Regions from separate parts of the Bacillus pretiosus genome, predicted to be linked through region 3. Evidence: riboswitches for the same ligand, from Rfam matches in the RefSeq annotation. Region 3 holds a riboswitch; each other region holds the start of a gene.
The links. Region 3 has a riboswitch for thiamine pyrophosphate ahead of ACU8YW_RS02290 (MTH1187 family thiamine-binding protein). Riboswitches for the same ligand answer to the same signal wherever they lie in the genome.
Positions count from the first base shown of each region.

Region 1 (7,144 bases), 310 kb from region 3:
GCGGGAAGTTTTCTTTTTCTTGATGGTTTAATAAAATATTTAATGCTTCATCTGGATTTTTCTTCATGAAATCATAGCCTTTTTTCGTACCACGTAAGAAGGCTTGTAACGCTTCTTTATCTTTTTTCAACGTTTTATCACCTGTTACAAATACAAGCTCATGGTAATTCGGTACACCGTAATCTGCTGGGTTAAAGTACGCTGGTTCATGACCTTCATGACGCATAACAGGTACTTCATGGTTAATGTATGCCCCTGTTACCGCATCCACTTTTTTCGTAATTAATGCCGGTACTAAATCAAAGCCAACATCGACTACTTTCACTGTATCTGGATTACCACCAGCTTCTTTTACCATCGTTTTTAAATACATCTCACTTAAAGGTGTTCCAGAATAGCCAACTGTTTTCCCCTCTAAATCTTTTGGCGATTGAATGCCTGCTGATTTCAGCGATACAACATGATTTAATGGTGAACGTACGACAGCTCCAATTGATTTCACTGGAATTTGTTCATTTGCTTTTGCCATGACAACATCTGGCTGATAATATAAGCCAACCGTTACTTTTCCTGCAGCTGCTAAAGTTAATGGATCAGTCGGATTAGAAGGGAATTTTATATTCACCTTTACTCCTTCTTCTTTAAAATAGCCTTTTTCAATTGCTGCATAAATAAAGCTATGTACCGCATTTGGGTACCAATCAAGCATGACCGTTATTTCTTTTTCCTTTTTCCCCTTATCTGACGCTGAATTACTAGAACATCCAGTAATCATTGCAACTAATAATGTCAACACAAAGATGCGTTTTAAAAATTTCATGCATGCTTCCTCCAACTAATAAATTTCTTTTCTAAAATCGAAATAAGTATGACGAAGAAAATAGCTAATAATGATAACAATACAATGGGTGCAAATACACCTGCGCCGTCTAACTGCGTCATCATTCTTTTACTGAAATACCCTAGCCCAGCTTGTGCACCGAGCCATTCACCAATTGCTGCCCCAATTACACTAAGCGGAACTGCAATTTTTAAAGCTGAGAAAAAATAAGGAAGAGCAGACGGCAATTTTAATTTAAGAAAAACATCTTTTTTCGTTGCCCCATACGTAACTAATAGCTCCTCCCATTCTTTTTTCGTACTGCGTAGTCCATCATACGTATTGACCGCAATTGGGAAAAACGTAATTAAAACAGTAACAACAACCTTACTCCAAATCGTATATCCAAACCATAAAACGAAGAGCGGAGCAAGCGCTGTAATCGGAATCGTTTGTGAGGCAACTAATAGTGGATAAAATGCTCTCTCCATCCAATTACTCGCATTCATTAACATCGCTAGCCCTACCCCAAGTACGATAGAAATAGCCACCCCTATTAAAACGACGGATAAGGTTGCCGGCAAATGAACCGTAAATAATATATCTTTTAGTTTCCATATCTTCATCACAATTGCAGACGGTGACGGTAAAATGTACATTTCGTCTATGATTCTTGCGCCTACTTCCCAAAAGGCAAGTAAAATACTAGTAAGTGTAAGGGCAGGTAATAGCTCCTTCAACCGGTTCATCATACGAGTACCTGCCTTTGTAACATACTAAGAAGCTCATCTTTAAGCGCTAACACTTCAGGCTTATATAAATCTTTTCTTGTTCGATTACGATCAAGTGGTACAACCCTCTCGGTTAAAGTAGTTATCGGTTGCTGCTCTACTACTAAAATTCGATTAGAAAGAAACAACGCTTCTTCCACATCATGAGTGATAAATAAAATTGTTTTTTCCCACTCTTTCCATTGTTCAAACAACCATTCTTGCAAAGATGCCTTCGTTAAAGCGTCCAACGCGCTAAACGGTTCATCTAACAACAATATCTCCCTGCCTGTTAATAAAGTTCGAATGAAAGATACGCGTTGCCTCATACCACCAGATAAATCTTTCGGATATTTTGTCTCATACCCTTGTAAACCAAATTTATGTAACAGTTCCTTTGCCTTTATTTGCGCTTCTTTCTTCTGTACACCTTGGCACTCTAGCGGCAGGGCAGCATTCTCAATAATCGTTCTCCATGGCAGGAGCATATCTTTTTGGGGCATATAGCCTACAGGATGGCTCTTTGTTTCTGTCAGCTCTATCTGTCCAGTACTCACCTCTTCTAAACCTGTAATAAGGCGAAATAAAGTACTTTTCCCGCATCCACTCGGTCCGATAATACTTACAAACTCTTTATCTTGTATAGAAGCATTTAATTCATTGATGATTGTTTTCTCATCATAATGAAAAGAAACATTATGAAACTGTAGTATGTTCTTGCTCCTCAAATCCCCACATCTCCTTACGATAGGACATATCCCAGAATAAATATTCAAATCGACTGGAATATAGGAATATCTCCTCTAATCGATCTAACTCTTTGTCAGACTTTCCAACTGCCATTTCATTTAATAAATCTATTAACCAAATACAAAGGCTACCGTATTCTTCTGAACTATATCCTTGAATCCACTCACCAAAGAACTCATGATCTCTTGCTCCAGGAATATCGTTTAAACGCTTTCCAATTTCCCAGTAACTCCACATACATGGAAGAAGTGCTGCTATTAATTCCGCAAGTGTGCCATTTTGAGATACAGACATCATGTAATTTGTATAGGCTAAATTTTTAGCAGATGGTTTTGCAGATTCTATCTCCTCTATAGAAATACCAAGTCTTTTTGCATATTGTTTATGGATCGTCATTTCTCTATTTAATATGCCATCAATTTGTTCAGCAAATTTCCCCATTACTTGTGGATTCGTTGCTTTTACAACACCAATCGCATATAGCTTTGCATAATCTAACAAATATAAATAATCTTGAATAATATAATACTGAAACTTATCTTTTTCTAACGTGCCATCTCCCATACCTACTACAAACGGGTGATTATGACTCATCTCCCAAACTGGTTGTACAGTTTCTAATAATCTATCGCAAAATTTCATTTCTCTATCCCCTTTCAATTTATATATCTAAATAAAAAACCACTTCTAAATAAGAAGTGGTTACAGCAAATAAAATTATAATTTATTCGTTGTTCCACTTCCCTTCGCTAGTATTACCTAGATCAGGTCTGTAAGGGTTAAGGATTATTCCTCTCTCAGCACAACAAGCACCCCTAGTGGTTTCAATATGAAATTTTCAAACAAAAAAGCCCCGTTTCTATACGCAAAGAAACGGGGACTCATTATTAGTGTCCGAATTGCTTCCCTACGCTAGCATAATCTAGATCAGGTAATGAAAAGGATCAAAGGCTTACGGCCTACTCTCAGCTGGCAACACCAGCTCTCCTAGCAAACTATGAAATTAACACTGTCAGTATAACATCGTAATAAGACATCATCAACTGTTTTAATTTTCCCAATTGTCAACAAAATAACAAAACTATATAATACTTATATTCTATCTTAGAAATTATTATCCTAATTAATTGGATAAAAAGGAATCATTATCCTCAAAAAATTTATTTTTATATTGATTTCATATTACATTTATGTGAATACACCCACTATATTATATCTTTATACTATAATAAAATTACAACTATACAACTAGAGGAGGTCTCTATTATATGAATATGAAAGCTACTGCTTTAACAGCAACTACTGTCGCAATTGCCTCTTTACTTCCTTCTATGGGAGAAACAAATGTACAAACAGCCAACGCTGAACAATTATCTAATGTGAAAACTGGATATGTCAAAGTCGATCAAGTAGCCTTACATACAAAAGATAACGCAAATAGCTCATCAATTGATACAATTCGCTTTAATACGAAGGTAAACATACTTGAAACAACTAATGGCTGGTATAAAGTATCTGTTAATAATAAAGTAGGTTACGTACAAAAAGATGCTATTCTACTAAAAAACAAACTTCAATCTAATAATCAATACATCGTTAATGCCAATGCATTAAACGTTCGTTCTGAACCTAATTTAGAATCTTCAATTTTAGATGTATTACCAAATGGGAAATTCGTTACCATTCAAGAAGAACAAGGCGAGTGGTATAAAATTTTACATAATGGCAAAACAGGTTACGTACAAAAAGCATTCGTATCTAATGGTTCACAGCCTTTAGTAAAAGGCATCACAGTTCAAACTAATACGAAATACACAGTTGCAACACCTAAACTTAATGTACGTGGCAACGCTAGTACAAGTGGTGCACTACTTGGTTCATTACAAAATGGTACACAAATACAAGTAGTGGAAACTGTAGGAACTTGGTATAAAATTCGTTTTGGCACAGGATACGGATACGTGGCAAAACATTATGTGGTGCAAAATCAAATGCAATCACAAGCTCAAACGGCTCAACCTACTTCCATTCCAGCAGTTTTCAAATTCCCTACTCAAGGAAGAATTAGCTCAACCTTTGATATACGTTGGGAACAAATGCATTATGGTATAGATATTGCGGCTCAAGGTAATGTCTCAATCCAGGCGGCAGCTGCAGGTAAAGTTGTGAAATCATATTATTCAGCTAGCTATGGCAATGTTGTGTTCATCGCCCATCAAATAAACGGGAAATTATATACAACAGTCTATGCACACATGAAAGATCGCACTGTACAAGCTGGTGATCAAGTACAAGCTGGACAATTAGTAGGTCATATGGGAAACACAGGTCATTCATACGGGCAACATCTTCATTTTGAATTACACAATGGAGAATGGAATTTTGAAAAAACAAATGCAGTAAACCCACTGCCATATTTAGTTAGGTAAATTGTATGCAACGCAATATCAATATACCTCTCTTAATTGAATACTTCGCCTTTTTAGGTTTAATCTGTTGTTTAATCATTTACAATACAAACACTGTATTTTTATCTATTATCATTGCTTTTGTTACTTTAGAAATTATGATGGAATCCTTTCAAGTACAACTAAAACAAAAAATTGCTCATATATATAATGCCATCTTTCTATTAAGTGCCCTAATAACAAATATTATTAGTAATGGTTTTTATTTATCTACCGTATTTCCTGTATTCTTTATGGCTGTTTTATTATTCATAGCTAGATACATTCATGTCCCTAATACCAAAAAACACGAACAAGAAGCTTAGAAAGAGGAGACACTGTGTACCGATCTTTCAAAGATAATCCGATAAAATATATATTGAATTTATACACAAAAATAAATACTTTTTTTGGTATACAAGGAAGTAATACGGCACAATTTCTCCTTTATGGAATGTTATTTCTCGTCTTAATTGCGTTCTCCTTGCTTTACTAATAAAAAAAGGATCTCACATAAACTTGAGATCCTTTTTAATTTATATAGAAAATGCTCTTTATCCGCAAGCATATTTTTCATAAATAAAGCTAAGATTATATTTTTTCTCTAAGCTCATTCTTTGTTCATCATCACACCAATAGAACAGAATATCATGAATTGTTGCATAACGCTTATTTTTAAGAAATAGTTTAAAGAATGATGGTAAACAATCATGTAATTGTATAAATATATAATTGCGTAATATTTCTTCTTTATATTCAATGCCCTTACAAATATACAATAATTCTTCACAATAATACGCATGTTGTGGAACTTGAATCATTTCGAAAAATGGCACATATGATAATAGTTTTCCGATGAAATGATCATATCGATCCATTATTCCTATCGTCATGTGCTCCATCATATCTTTCATTACATATAAATAATCATCTACATGAGTAGTCTTGAGTGGGTCTAATCGATCTGAAATTTGAGAAAGTACAGCTCTTTGACAAGCTAACACCGCTTGACTAGGTCCATAGTATGATAGGAAGTCTGTACACTTACGATATTTTCGTAATAAGTCATGTGTATATAAGTCATATACAAAAGTATTACAATACATTGCTAGACTCATCATATCACTATTTAATTGCTCTTTTGATAGAGATTTAGCTCTCTTACACATATAAAAGAATGTAAATTCTAATACTTCTTTATGGGATAATAAATGTTTACAGTCCGTTATACATTTCTCATTAAATTTAACTCTATCCCAAATTGCTACATCCTCATCAGTTAATTCACCAATACGATATTTAATAATTAAATAGTTTAAAGCAACCGCTTGTGTCAAAAGATCCCACGTTTCATATTCCAATGAAGTGTGAACAAACTCAGCTAGGCCTTGAGTTACCATAAAAGTATTTGCTTCTTCATACCAGCCAATCTCTTGGCATAAACGAAGAATACGTAATAAAGTTGGAATTTCATCTTTATGAAACTGTGGTAAATTTTTTGCTTTATCCATTCCATATACGATAAATGCCGCTAAATTTTCTTCTTTATAAAATTCTTTTTCTTTCCACACTAATATAGTTCTTTCTTTCCCTTCACCTTTCGGATGACAAGGTACAAGTAAAGAAAATAATTCAGCGAAATTATTTGGTTCTATATATGTATCTGTAACCAAATTCCAATTTGGATCGCGCTGTATAGCCCTCATATAATTCCCCTTCCCTTTTGTCTACATAGGAAATATTAATCCATTATTACATCATTAACAATAAATATTGTTATATTCGAAATCTATCATAATACTTATATCTATCAGTATATCATTTTTTCTCTTATTTAAAATTAGGAATGACAAATTTAAATAAACTGTTGAAATTACTAACTGTATACTTATTATATAATGGCTCAGATACATCATGCTAACATATTAGCTTAACCCTATATACTAGAATAATGTATCTGATTTTTATACGTAACTTATTCCACTAATTAAAGTCTCACTTCATTCCGTATGCTCTGATATTTCACTTAAAGCAAATCCCGCTTGATCATCTGCCGATTCTTTTATAGCTAAATCTCCTAGTGCTAACATCCCAACGAGTTGACCACTCTCAACTACTGGCAATCGTCTAATTTGATACTGTGCCATTAACTCTGTAGCCTTTTCAATAGGTTCATCTGGAGAAACTGAAACAATGTTTGTTGTCATTACATTTGTAATTTTATTAGATCCAGGATGTTTCTCAGCAATCCCTCGAACAACTAAATCTCGATCCGTAACAAGACCAACAACTTGCTCATTTTCAACAACCGGAATCAATCCAATCGATTCTTCTTTCATCTTTACAGCAGCCTCATA
Region 1 covers NZ_CM129593.1:754,699-761,842, reverse strand. Annotated here, with positions in the region: gene ACU8YW_RS03895 (ABC transporter substrate-binding protein) at 1-820, opposite strand, end outside; gene ACU8YW_RS03890 (ABC transporter permease) at 817-1,569, opposite strand; gene ACU8YW_RS03885 (ABC transporter ATP-binding protein) at 1,569-2,318, opposite strand; gene tenA (thiaminase II) at 2,287-2,982, opposite strand; TPP riboswitch at 3,065-3,167, opposite strand; TPP riboswitch at 3,228-3,339, opposite strand; gene ACU8YW_RS03875 (SH3 domain-containing M23 family metallopeptidase) at 3,609-4,769, shown strand; gene ACU8YW_RS03870 (hypothetical protein) at 4,775-5,113, shown strand; gene ACU8YW_RS03865 (DUF3965 domain-containing protein) at 5,342-6,493, opposite strand; gene ACU8YW_RS03860 (CBS domain-containing protein) at 6,788-7,144, opposite strand, start outside.
Region 1: linked by a shared signal. The riboswitch ahead of tenA (thiaminase II) and the one ahead of ACU8YW_RS02290 (MTH1187 family thiamine-binding protein) in region 3 are both predicted to bind thiamine pyrophosphate.

Region 2 (7,144 bases), 1.1 Mb from region 3:
TATGTCAAAAAACATTTTAATTGTGGAAGATGAAGATATTTTGCGTGAAATATTAAAAGATTATTTTTTGAGCGAGCAATATGTAGTGTTTGAAGCAAGAGATGGGAAAGAAGCTTTAGTTGTATTTGAGGAAGAAGAGGTTGATTTAGTTATTTTAGATATTATGTTGCCGGAACTTGATGGATGGTCTGTTTGCCGAAGAATTCGTAAAACATCGGAGGTTCCTATTATTATGCTGACGGCACGTGTAGATGAAGATGATACGTTACTTGGATTTGAACTTGGGGCGGATGACTATGTGACGAAGCCGTATAGCCCACCAATTTTATTAGCAAGAGCGAAAAGGCTGTTAGAAAGTAGAAAAGTAACGAAGCAACTTCTAGAGAATGAAGATGATACATTATCTATTCACGGTATTCACGTCCACTTCCCATCGCGCACTGTTACGGTAGATAGGACAGACATTAATTTAACACATACTGAATTTGAAATATTAGCGTATTTCATGAAAAATCAAGGGATTGTTTTAACGCGAGAGCAACTCATTTCAAGAATTTGGGGATATGAATTTGCTGGTGACGATCGAACGGTTAATAGTCATATTCGTAATTTAAGAAATAAATTAGGAGAGAAAGCAAAGTGCATTACAACTGTAGTACGAACAGGTTATAAATTTGAGGGGAATGTATGAGAAAGGGGATTGTACTAAAATTATTTGCCCTCACAACAGCATTATGTATGTTAATTTTAGCGACGATATTTATTGGACAAACGATATTTTTTAAACAATATTATGCGAATCGAAAAGTAGAAGATATTAAAGTGAATTTAAATTCCTTTGAGAAGAATTATTTGAATTATGCAGGAAGTGCAGAAGGAATTCAGAAGCTGGAGCAAGACTTTTTAAGAGAAAATAATACGTGGATTACAACGTTAGATCAGAATGGGAATTTAAAACATGCGGATGATTTTTATTTTGAAGTAACGATAGATCGTAGGCAACAAAAGAGCTTTGGACAACAAATATTCAAAATTCCTTTATACAATCTCGTCAATATAGAGGAGATTGATAATAAATTATCAGATCCGTTTTTAGGACAAGAAATTTATTTTTCTGGCGTGAAAAAAGGTGATAGTTTTATTCCATTCTCTTTCGCGTTAGGTAAGCAAAATTTAAATGGATCTAATAAACCGTTAGAAAAAGCGTTTCAGGAGAAAATGAAATTAGATGAGGAGAAAAAGAGAGCGGATCAAGAACAACTTGTTAAAGAAAAGAAACCAGCTGTTCAGGAAGAATCTGCTCAGGAATTAGATACTTACATAAGAGGACGTGTTACGAAAGTACAGTTTCCTGATGTAAAAGGTCTTGTAAATCCAATTTATAAAAATAGTCTATTCTTAGATAGCATAAAAGAGTTTCAAAGGGATGTATTACTAAATGAAAGTAATCAAATAGAATATTCAATAAAAACAATGGACTATGAAAAAAATGATATAAAATATAAATTATTAATGAAACCAATAACAGAAAGAGACGGATCAGTCACATATATTTATGCGATGGCTTCTTTACAGCCTGTAGATGAAGCTGTACAAATGGTGCAAGATTACTACATTTACATCATTGCATTTGTAGTCGTTCTTATTTTTCTAGCTTCGTTCTATTATTCAAAACAAATTGCAAAGCCGTTATTAAAAATAAATGATACGACGAAGAAAATAGCACACTTAGATTTCACAGAACAAATACCGATTACTTCAAAAGATGAAATTGGTGATTTATCGAAAAATATTAATGTATTATCTAATAAGCTCCATTCGCATATTGGACAGCTAGAACAAGATATTGAAAAGGAAAGAAAGTTAGAAAATACGCGGAAAGAATTTATTTCTGGTGTTTCGCATGAATTAAAAACACCGCTGAGTATTATGAAAAGCTGTATTTCTATTTTAAAAGATGGAGTAGCTGAGCATAAAAAAGAATACTATTTTCAGGCAATGGAACGAGAAGTAGATAAAATGGATACTTTAATTTTGGATATGCTGGAGTTAGCTAAATTTGAGTCAGGTACATATAAAATGAAAAAGGGTGTATTTTATATCGATACAGTAATTGAAGATATATGTGAACACCTTTCTGTGGACATAGAGAAAAAAGAACTTCATGTGCATAAAAATATATGTTCATTTGAAGTAGTCGCAAATCAAAGTCGGATTGAACAAGTAATCGTGAACTTCATTACGAATGCCATACGTTATACACCGAATAAAGAGGATATTATTATTTCTACAATAGATGAGAAAGATCGTATAAAAGTGTGTATTGAAAATAAAGGTACTCACATTGAAGAAGAGCAATTAGATAAAATTTGGGACCGTTTTTATCGCGTGGATGCAGCTCGCCACCGTTCACAAGGTGGAACTGGGCTTGGTCTAGCTATTTCTAAAAATATTTTAGAACTGCACGATGCTGAATATGGGGCAGAAAATACAGAAGATGGTGTATTATTTTACTTTTATTTACCTAAAAAAGCGTAGATGATGCATGCTACGCTTTTTTTAGTTTATTTTCATATTATCTTTACCTAATCTTTATTTTTAAACGATATAATCTGGGTAGAAAATGAGGTTATGTAAGGAGTCGATGAACCGTGCATAGCAAGTGGCTAAGTATAATGGTATTTATTTTCTTTTGTGCATTTATTGTATTTTTAATTGATATTACGATATAACAAAAAGAGCGCTTATTAAGCGCTCTTTTTGTTTGAATTTATTTGATAAGCATTGATGCTCTTGAATAAGCGAGGTGAAGTAAGAAATAAAAATATAAGTAAAACGGTACATAAAATAAAAGAACCGAGCATTGTACTGCCGTTTACGATTAATGAGTATAGAACTGCTGATTGACCTTTCGGTGCATATTGTCCCCAGAAAATAATACCAGCAATAAAGTGGCAGAAATAGCGAGCAAAGCTACCGATAAATGTAGCAAGGATAATATAAGCAAGGACTTTCTTACCTTCGTTTTGTTTTGATGAAGGTTTTTCTTTACGGGTACCTAAACTTGATTGTTCTAAGTTATTTTCATTAGACGTTAAAAGTGCTTTTTGAATTGGACGATAGAATAAGCCAGCAAATCCGATAAAAGCAAAGGCAATGAAGTACTCAATGAAAGCTTGAATAGGTGTTAAAATGTAAGCATCTCCTACGACAATTTGTAATAGTCCCCAAACTAAACCACCTAAGAAAGCTGATTTAAAGCCCCAGCGGTATGCAATAATAAAAATAGGAATCATAGCGAATGAAATGGAACCGCCTGTTGGAAGTTTGATTGATAATGGTAAAATGTCGATGACCAAGGCGAAGGCTGCAAGAATTGCAGATTCGATCATCGCTTGTAAATTGGTGTTACGCATGTTGTCTCCCCCTAAATCCAAGTTGTACAAAAAAGAATAGATATCATAGGAGGATACGAAATACGTAAATAAAAAAGAGGTATGTATTTCGGACGTTTGCACAATCCCTGCGTTAGCATTAACTAACAGGTTCGAAGGGTCGGAACGAAGTGTTCCCTCTCAGCGGCATGGCTCCCCCAGTGATAACGAGATTCTTTATTTGCTATTGTTTATTGTAAGCGAAATGGATGAGAATGGCAAACGAATACAGTATGACAATGATTGAAATAGAATTGTAGCGAAATGTTAATAAATATGAAGCAAAAGGGTATAGTACAAGAGAAATAGAGTGTGCTATAATTTTTTTGAAAATAATTATCATTCTCTTCTGAGGGGGAAGGTTATGAGCTTAGTAGATATTAAAATCGGTGAGAAAGTGTTAGTAAAAAGCGTTCAGTCTTTAGATCATTTACTGAAGAGAAGATTGGCTGCTTTCGGTCTTTCTGAAGGAAGCGAACTTCGCATGAAGCAGAAAGCGATGTTCAAAGGTCCTTGTACATTGGAGTGTCGTGGACAGTTAATTAGTATTCGTCATTGTGACGCGAAAATGATAAAGGTGGAATTAGCGTGAATAAGGTAGCTTTGCTAGGGAATCCGAATACAGGGAAGACATCATTATTTAATGCACTTACTGGTTCTTATGAATACGTAGGAAACTGGAGCGGTGTAACAGTAGAAAAGAAGGTTGGTAAATTAAAAGATAAGCAAGGAACATTAATTGATTTACCAGGTGTTTATGATTTGAATCCAGTTTCGCGTGATGAAGGTGTCGTTACAAATTTTCTACTAACAGACGAATTTCATCATATGTTAAATATAGTGGATTCTTCGCAATTCGAGAGAAATATGCATTTAACGTTGCAATTACTTGAGTTTGGAAAGCCGGTTTCAATCGGATTAAATATGGTCGATGTGGCAAAGCAACGAGGCATTGTAATTGATGTAAAACGATTATCAGAGCTATTAGGTGTAACAGTCGTTCCTGTCGTTGCAAGAAGTGGAAAAGGCTGTGAAGAACTACTTGCTACTCTTAAAGAAAATGACAAAAACGAGAAAAAGCCATTCATTATTTCATATGGTGTACAGATGGATGAAGGAATTGGAGAGGTAATAGCCCTTTTAGAGACAGCGAATTATAAGCATCCAAGATGGTTAGCCCTTCAATTTTTAAGCAATAACGAAGTAGTAGAAAAAGAAATGAAAGCATTACCAATTTATAAGGAACTTGTAGCCATTCGATCTCGCTTAGAAGGAAAACTTGATTGTACGTTGGAAGAGCACATTTACAAAACTCGTGAAGCGTATATTGAAAAGTTAAAAACAAATGTTATGAAGCATGAGAAAGAAGGAAAAATTCCTTTTTCGGAAAAAATTGATAGATTAATTACACATAAAATTTTAGGACTTCCAATCTTTTTAGCAGTTATGTTTTTTATTTTTCAGGTTACGTTTACGTGGATTGGTACACCTTTATCCGATATGTTAGATGAATTTTTTGGTGGACAGCTTACGGATTGGGTAACGGCTGGGCTCACAAGTGTTGGAGCTTCTGATTTTATTCAAGCACTCGTTACAGAAGGTATTATTGCCGGTGTTGGTGCGGTATTAGTATTCGTTCCACAAATCTTTGCACTATTCTTTTTCATTTCATTATTAGAAGACTCAGGATATATGGCGCGAATTGCAGTTGTTATGGATAGAATTATGGAGTTCTTCGGTTTAAATGGAAAAGCATTCATTCCGATGATTATCGGTTTTGGATGTAATGTTCCAGGTATTATGGCAGCGAGAACGATTGAACAAGAAAAAGAACGTTTACTTACAGTTCTTGTAACACCATTTATGTCTTGTTCGGCACGTTTACCTGTATATGCATTATTTGCGGGAGTATTCTTCCCTCATAGTCAGGCAACTGTTGTGTTTTCTTTATATGTTGCAGGTATTGTTCTTGCATTATTAGTTACAAAAATTATGTCTCTTACAATTTTAAAAGCGGAAAAGTCTATTTTCGTCATTGAACTACCTCCTTACCGCGTGCCACAAGCGAAAACGTTATGGCTAAGCACGTGGGAGAAAGGTAAGGGATTTGTTCGTAAAGCAGGTACATTCATCTTCGGTGGTTCTGTTGTCATTTGGTTATTAAACTATGCAGGTCCATCAGGATTTGGTGTTGATATGGGAGATAGTTACTTAGCGATGATTGGTGGATTTATTGCACCACTATTTGCACCGCTCGGCTTTGGAACGTGGCAAGCTGCAGCATCTCTTTTAACAGGATTTTTAGCGAAAGAAGTTGTCGTTTCTACAATGGCAATTATTTATGCGGTGAAAGAAGATGTGCTTGGAAATGTAATGGGAGCACATTATACTGCGTTATCAGCATATGCATTTATGTTCTTTATTTTATTATATGTTCCGTGTTTAGCGACAGTAGCTGTTATTAAACGTGAAACAGGATCAACGAAGTGGACGATTTTCTCTGTCGTTTATCCACTCGTTGTTGCTTATGTATTAACGTTCATTATATACCAAGTTGGATCCTTACTCGGATTCTAGAAGGAGATGTATTAGAGTGATGGTCAATATTATAATCGGAGCTATCATTTTTGGTTATGCAGCATACACGTTAGTTAATTTTGTAAAGAGAAGTAAAAAGGGAAAATGCGCAGCATGTTCTTTAAATAAATCATGTCAGTCGCAAACTTGTAGTCCGGATATGGAGCAAATCGCTCACAAATAGCAAAAAAGCTTTGCGAATTTCGCAAAGCTTTTTTGTTTTACTTTTTAATTTTTACAAGTTGAGAAGCTTCTACACCGTTGTAGCCAGGGAATTCTTTACTAGGGTCTTTATCGAATTTTAATACCCCAACAGATTTTTCATCGCCTTTTACATTTACGTAAGTTGCATCATCAACAATCGCGAACATGTCGGCATATGCACGTCCACTTCCGATAATTGTATTGCCTTCGTATTTTAATTTTGCCCCATCAAGTGTAGCATTTTCTACTTTTTCTTTAGCAAATAATACACCTTGTTCTGCTGTTACAGCTGGTAATTTATTAAGTGGTTTCGTGTCGTCTTTTTCATCAACTTTGCTAAGTAACTCTTTCTTCACCAGTTCTTCACCAGTTTTCTTATCCATAACAAGAACTTTTTTACCCTCTAATGTAGTCATTTTCATTTTATAGAAGTCTTTTTCTTTCACTTCTTTTTTGTTTTTATCTGTAATTTGTTGAACTTGTTCTTCTGATCCGTACAGTACAAAACCGTTTGCTTTCTCTCCTAATAAAGAACAACCTGATAATGCTCCGAATGAAATTGCTGCTGCTAATCCGATGCCTACTAATTTTTTCATGATGATTTCTCCTTTTTATATGTTTTATTGTAAATACAGTTTTTGTATTAGTTCTGAAATGATGAGAAGCTTGTTCGTTGCTTCTGGTATTAGTGTATAAGAAATATTGCAACGTAACTATCGAGTTAGCTTACAGTAACATTACAATAATGTAATTTAGTGAAAGTGCATAAAAATAAGTCAATTCTGAAGAGGGTTAATGAGAATATATTAGGAATACAATGTTTTATATAGAATGTCATATTATATTGGCTGTATTTTGGAAATAACATGTAAGGACATATTAGTTTTGTTATAATAAACACGTAGGCTGTAAAAATGAATATTCTTTAC
Region 2 covers NZ_CM129593.1:4,633,820-4,640,963, reverse strand. Annotated here, with positions in the region: gene ACU8YW_RS24000 (response regulator transcription factor) at 2-691, shown strand; gene ACU8YW_RS23995 (sensor histidine kinase) at 688-2,538, shown strand; gene thiT (energy-coupled thiamine transporter ThiT) at 2,748-3,416, opposite strand; TPP riboswitch at 3,503-3,604, opposite strand; gene ACU8YW_RS23985 (FeoA family protein) at 3,799-4,026, shown strand; gene feoB (ferrous iron transport protein B) at 4,023-6,011, shown strand; gene ACU8YW_RS23975 (FeoB-associated Cys-rich membrane protein) at 6,028-6,195, shown strand; gene ACU8YW_RS23970 (lipoprotein BA_5634 family protein) at 6,233-6,811, opposite strand.
Region 2: linked by a shared signal. The riboswitch ahead of thiT (energy-coupled thiamine transporter ThiT) and the one ahead of ACU8YW_RS02290 (MTH1187 family thiamine-binding protein) in region 3 are both predicted to bind thiamine pyrophosphate.

Region 3 (7,144 bases):
TGAAGGTGATTTAAGTATTAAATTAGAGGAAAGACCAGATGATATTGGTATTATTAATGCGTATTTTAATAATACCATTGAGAAGTTTAAAGGAATTATAGATAAAGTGAAGCAGACAGCAGAACAGGTTTCCTCATCTTCGCAAGAATTGTCAGTGAGTACGAAAGAGAATAGTATGGCAGTCCAAGGAATCGTAAGTTCTATAGTTGAGTTAAGGGCTGGCGTTCAATCACAAGAAACTTCAGTACCAAAGTATTTAGGTATTGTATATGAAATGGAAGATAGGATGGAAGAGATAACTAATATTGCAAAACAAATGGCGAAAGAGTCTGAAGGTACGACGCATCATTCAGTAAAAGGAAATGGTGTTATTGAACAGACGATTAATCAAATGAAAATAATACAAAATGCAGTACAAGATTTATCTTCTATCATTCATTCTTTGGAAACAAGATCAAAAGAAATTAGTGATATTGTAAATGTAATTACAGGTATTTCAAATCAAACGAATTCGCTAGCTTTAAATGCTTCTATTGAAGCTTCACGTGCTGAGGCAACCGGAAAGGGATTTGCCGTTGTTGCTGATGAAGTGCGTAAATTAGCAGAGCAGACGGAAGCATCAGCAAAAGATATAGCGAAATTAATAGGGGAAACACAAGTTGAAACGGAAGAAGCTGTTGTTTCAATACAAAAAGCTTCAAAAGAAGTAGAATCCGGAATTAAACTTTTTCAAAGTAGTGGTGCTTTCTTTGAAAAAATTTCAAAATCAGCACAATCTGTTACAAATCAAGTTAGAGTTGTTTCTAGCAATTCAAGTGATATATTGCAAAATAGCCAAAATATTGTTCGTGTTGTAAATGAACTATCACTTATTGCAAATAAGTATGCAAATAGTAGTAATAATATTGAAGAAAGTATGAAAGAACAGGAAATGTCTGTACAAGATATAGCTGAATTAGCTAGTTCTTTAAGCTGGCTTTCACAGGAGTTACAAGAGTTAATAGGGGAATTCAAAAGTTAAATGAAATGATTATACGTGCTTTTGTTTGTTCAATAAAATAAATCATGCTACAATGAAAACGAATTAAGGACCGGGGAGCCAATTGGCTGAGAGGATGTAAACAAACATCGACCCTCAACCTGATCTGGATAATGCCAGCGTAGGGAGTTACTTAAAGTGATGTAGCATATGTTATTCTATAATAACTTGCATACAAGGCTTTCCTACGCAGTAGGAAAGCCTTTTCTTGTTTTAATATTTCATTTTATAAGGGGGATTTTACTATGTCACAACAAGTTACAATTTCATTTTCAGTAGTACCACAAGCGAAGAACAAAGATGTGTATTCTGTTGTTGATAAAGCAATTGAAGTTGTACAACAATCGGGAGTTCGTTATGAAGTAGGGGCAATGGAAACAACGCTGGAAGGAGAATTAGATGTACTTCTTGATATCATTAAACGTGCGCAACAAGCTTGTGTGGATGCTGGAGCAGAAGAAGTGATTACTTCTATTAAAATCCATTATCGTCCAAGCACTGGTGTAACGATAGATGAAAAGGTTTGGAAGTACCGTGATGAATATGCAAAACCAGAAGCAATCTAAAATAATTACAACAATTTGGCTTATCCTTCTCATAGCGATATGGGAAGGATCTGTTTCATTATTTAAAATTGAACCGTGGATTTTACCGAAGCCTTCTGCCATTGTTCAAGAATTAATTGGAATGAAAGATTTACTATTACCGAATATGATGCAAACGTTACAAGAGGTTCTAATCGGACTGTTTTTTGCGATTTTAATTGGGACAAGTATTGCAATTATTATGGATGTTATCCCTTTATTTCGTATTTTAATAAATCCGTTGCTTGTTATTTCGCAAACGATTCCAATCGTTGTACTTGCACCGTTATTTATTATTTGGTTTGGATATGGAATGCTACCGAAAGTAATGGTAGTAATACTCGTTTGTTTCTTCCCGATTGCGCTCAGCATTTTAGAAGGTTTTCAAACGGTAGATAAAAATATGTTGAATTTGTTGCAAACGATGAAGGCAACGAAATGGCAAGTTTACCAGAAAGTAAAGTTTCCAGCAGTGCTGCCATACTTTTTCTCAGGTTTAAAAATTGCAGTTACATATAGCGTAATGGGAGCAATTATTGGGGAATGGCTCGGTGCAAGCGAAGGATTAGGAGTTATGCTTACAAGAGCTACAAAATCCTTTCTAACAGCCCGAGTATTTGGTGTGGCGGCAATTATTGTTATGGTGACATTATGTCTGTATTTTATTGTGGAGTTTATGGCAAGAATAACAGCACCATGGATATATAGAAAGGACGGCAGAAAATGAAAAAAGGTTTAAAAGTTATGTTGGCTGCCTTATTAGCAGTAGGTGTAGCTGGATGTAATCCGGCGAAGAAAGAAGAAAGTGCAAGTAAAGATCAAAAAGTAAAAGTAGTATTAGATTGGTTTCCGAATACGAATCATACTGGCCTATATGTAGCGCAAGCGAAAGATTATTATAAAAAGCAAGGATTAGATGTAGAAATTATTCAGCCAGGTGATAATGTGACAGCGGAGCAAATGATAGCTTCCGGAAAAGCTGACTTCGCAATAAGCGCACAAGAAAATGTAACGTTGGCTCGTGTGGAAGGTATTCCTGTTGTATCTATAGGAGCAATCATTCAACATAACACTTCAGCTTTTGCATCACTTAAAAAAGATAATATGACGTCACCAAAAGATTTTGAAGGTAAACGTTACGGCGGCTGGGGAGGACCAGCAGAAGAAGCAACGTTGAAGACAATCATGGAGAAGCATCAAGCTGATTTTAATAAAGTTGAAAAAATCATCTTAGGACAAACAGATTTCTTTAAATCAATCGGTCGTGATGCAGACTTTGAATGGATATATTACGGATGGGATGGAATTGAAGCGAAGCGCCAAGGAAAAGAGTTAAATACGATTATGGTGAAAGACTTAGACCCAGCGCTTGATTTCTATAGTCCTGTTATTATTACGAGTGAAAAACATACGAAGCAAGATAAAGACTTTGTGAAAAAGTTTATGAGTGCAACGACAGAAGGTTATAATTTTGCAATTAAAGAACCGAAAGAAGCTGCTGATATTTTAATTAAAGCAGTTCCAGATGTGAATAAAGAATTAGTACAAGAAAGTCAAAAATGGTTAAGTACGAAATATCAAGATGATGCAAAAACGTGGGGAGTACAGAAGGAAGAAGTTTGGACGAATTACATGAATTTCTTATATGATAACAAAGTTATTAAGAAGAAAATTGATGTGAAAGATGCCTTTACAAATGAGTTCCTTCCAAGTGAAAAATGAGTGGATTACAAATAAAAGAGATTGTAAAAGCTTTTGATGGAAAGAATGTATTAGCAAATATTGGTGCTTCTATACGAGAGGGAGAGTTCGTTTCCTTTGTAGGACCGAGTGGTTGCGGGAAAAGCACATTATTAAATATGATTGCAAATGTTGAAAAACCAACAAGTGGAAATGTAACGTATAAGGATACGCACGTACAAGAGCAAGATGTTGTAAGTTATATGCCGCAGCAGGATTTATTACTACCTTGGCGATCAGCTTTGCAAAATATAGTTCTTCCATTGGAAATCGAAGGGAAACCGAAAAAACAAAGGCTGACAGAGGGAATGGAAGCATTAAAGCAATTTGAACTAGATGAATATGCAGACCATTATCCAGATGAATTGTCTGGTGGTATGCGTCAAAGAATTAGTTTTTTGCGCACATATTTATGTGAAAAGCCAATTATGCTACTTGATGAGCCTTTTGGAAAATTAGATGCCTTTACAAAAATGGAAGTACATAGCTGGCTTTTAAACTCTTGGCACCAAGAGAAGCAAACAATCGTTATGGTTACACATGACTTAGATGAGGCAATCTTACTTTCGGATCGCGTATTTATTTTATCTCAAAGACCAGCATCAATAGTTGGAGAGGTACAAGTGAAATTACCTAGACCAAGAACGATGGATATGTTAACATCACTTGAGTTAAAGAAGGATAAGGAAGAAATTCTGAGAGTATTAGCTCCTTATATGAAAAAATAGAAAAAGCCTCTTAACAGTTTTTAGTATAATTACTGTTAAGAGGCTTTTTTATATAGGGGGAGAAAGATGAAATCTATAGAGCAAATAGTTGATTCATTAACGCCGGATAATCTTGAAGAAGGAAAGTCCTTATTAAAAAATCATATTTTATTAATGAAGTATGGTATGGAACATCATGAATTAAAAGAAGAAGAAATGACAGAAGTTTTAAAGTGGGTTCAAGGCCGGAATCAATTGAGAGAAGATGTTCCAGAATTACGCGATTTACATTTAATTAAAAAGTTTCAAGTGGTATTAGATGAATTTATTCATTCTATAATTTCAAATGGTTATGTGGAAGACGCGGTAGAAGTTTTAGAGAGTATATTAAAAAGTATGGGGGCAGTCGCTCATATTTTAAAAATTATGTTTGTCAGCAAAAGAACAGTTAATAGAAATTCTTTAGAAATGGTAGAAGAGTTAAAAAGAGAGTGCTACAACTTAATGGAACAGCGTGCTGTTGTCGGGTTACATGCTCAAATCTTTCACGTTTTAGGTTTTGTTCATTCAATTCAGTTTGATTTAGAAGAAAGGTCACAGGAACATGGACGATCTGTAATAGGATTTTTAACAGATTTTAAAAAGAATGAATTGAAGTCTGTACAACAATTTCAAAACGAAGAGCATATTCCAGAAGTGAAAAATATGGTTAGTAAAGAGTACGGAATAGAATTACAAAGAAGAATTTATATTTGGAAATCGTTAACGCTCATCTTTACAAGTCCATATGCATTAGAAAAGATGTATAAAGAAATTTACGCAGAAAATGAAAAAACGGAGAAGGAACAAAAGAAAAAATAGAGAATAGAATATAACAGAGTAGTTTATACTCTTAATATAACAAATGTTAAAGGAGTGAAAGGATAAAATGACTTTATCAACTGTTCTTCAAATGGTTTTAGCTTGATACGGGAGAAGTCTGCCCATTTTTAACGATTAAGCTAAATTGAAGACAGCAGGTAAAGAACCTTAATCCTTTTTTACGATAATATGTAATGGGTAAGGTGTATTCACCTTACCCATTTTTTATATGCACAATTAAATAAGGCTTTTTACTGTTGCTCTCTATTTAGCTTATGAACCATAAGTAGAGGAGAGAAAAAAATGAGTATATTAACAGTAGAAAATTTAAGTCATTCATATGGTGAGAAAACCATTTTATATAATGCGTGTTTTCGACTATTAAAGGGCGAGCATGTTGGGTTAGTTGGGAAAAATGGAATTGGAAAATCAACCTTGTTAAGGATTTTAACAGGAGAACTTATACATGATGACGGAAACATTGAATGGTTTCCACATGTGAAGATAGGTTTTTTACAGCAGCATATGGATTTACAAGAGGGGATAACAATTGAAGGATACTTACAAAGTGCATTTTCTAATTTGTATAGGATTGAATGCGAAATGTTAAAAATTGCTGAAGAAATGAATGGAGCAGGAGAAGTAGAAAAACTGTTAGTAAAGTATGGAGAATTACAAACTATATTGGAAAGCTCTAATTTCTATCAAATTCATACAGAAATTGAAGAAGTAGCAATCGGTTTAGGTTTATTTGAAATAGGGTTGAAAAAGGATGTTTCAAAGTTAAGTGGAGGACAGCGAACAAAGTTATTACTTGGGAAGCTCCTTTTAGAAAAAGCTGATGTTTTATTGCTAGATGAGCCAACAAATTATTTAGATACAGCCCATATAGAATGGTTGCAATCGTATTTGAGACTGTATGAAAAAGCTTATGTGATCATTTCACATGACGAAGTATTTTTGAACAGTATTACGAATGTTATTTATCATCTAGAAGAACGGAAAGTGAAGCGGTACGTAGGAAATTATGAAAAATTTGTGCAAAGTTATCAATTGCAAAGGAAACAATTACAATCGGCGCATGCGAAACAGCAAAAAGAAATTGCTCAGTTAGAAACATTTATTCAAAAAAATAAAATTCGAAAAGCGAAACAGGCCAAAAGTCGAGAGAAAGTATTGGAGAAAATGCAAAGGGTTGAAAAGGTTAATCATGTACCTCGATCCCGTTTTGATTTCAATGTTTATGAGGAGCCAGTTAGTCGCATATTACAGGCTGAAAAACTAAGGATAGGATATAGTTCTCCGTTATGTCCAGAATTGAATTTGCAAGTAAAAAAAGGAGAAAAGATAGCGATTGTTGGTCATAATGGAATTGGAAAAACGACAATGTTAAAAACGTTATTAGGTCAAATAAAGCCGCTAAGCGGTTCAATTTCTATTGGAGAACGAGTAAATCCTGCTTATTTTGCGCAGGAAGAGTTTGCTTCAGAAACAACACCATTAGAAAAAGTTTGGGCAGAACGACCAGATATGACAAAGAAAGAAGTACGCCAAGCATTAGCAAAGTGTGGATTGAAAGAAGAACATGTATTAAAACCTATTCGTTTATTAAGCGGCGGGGAACAAACGAAAGTACGTTTATGTGAACTTATCGTAACGAAAAGCAATGTTTTAATTTTAGATGAACCGACTAATCATTTGGATATAGAAACAAAGAAGTCTTTGCAGGAAGCGTTACAACAATATAAAGGAACAGTTTTACTTGTCTCACATGAGCCTTCTTTCTATGAAGCATGGATAACAAAAGTATGGAATATAGAAGAATGGGATGCTGAACGATATGAATAAAGAAAAGGCATTAGCTTGTATAAGCTAATGCCTTTTCTTTGTGATTAACATGATTTTCGAGAACTCTTACATGAGAATTGTATGAAGAAGCACTCTTATGGTGCGCTTATAAGCGTGCTTTTTCTTATGTTATGTTTATATTTAGATGCCTTTCCCTAATAGGCGACTATCTTTCTTTGTATATATAGATAGTTTGAAATGGAATGAAAATAATTCCTATATGTAAAGGATAATGTGATTAGTATGGGAAGACAATAGAACTTAAAGGAAATTCATGTAAAATTCAGATGAACTTCACACGAACTTCATATTAGAAACCGAATATAATTATAATAGGTTATTGTAATTGTAATTTGTGATTTTTC
Region 3 covers NZ_CM129593.1:442,407-449,550, forward strand. Annotated here, with positions in the region: gene ACU8YW_RS02285 (methyl-accepting chemotaxis protein) at 1-1,021, shown strand, start outside; TPP riboswitch at 1,083-1,184, shown strand; gene ACU8YW_RS02290 (MTH1187 family thiamine-binding protein) at 1,285-1,605, shown strand; gene ACU8YW_RS02295 (ABC transporter permease) at 1,577-2,350, shown strand; gene ACU8YW_RS02300 (ABC transporter substrate-binding protein) at 2,347-3,345, shown strand; gene ACU8YW_RS02305 (ABC transporter ATP-binding protein) at 3,342-4,091, shown strand; gene ACU8YW_RS02310 (hypothetical protein) at 4,158-4,931, shown strand; gene ACU8YW_RS02315 (ABC-F family ATP-binding cassette domain-containing protein) at 5,235-6,779, shown strand.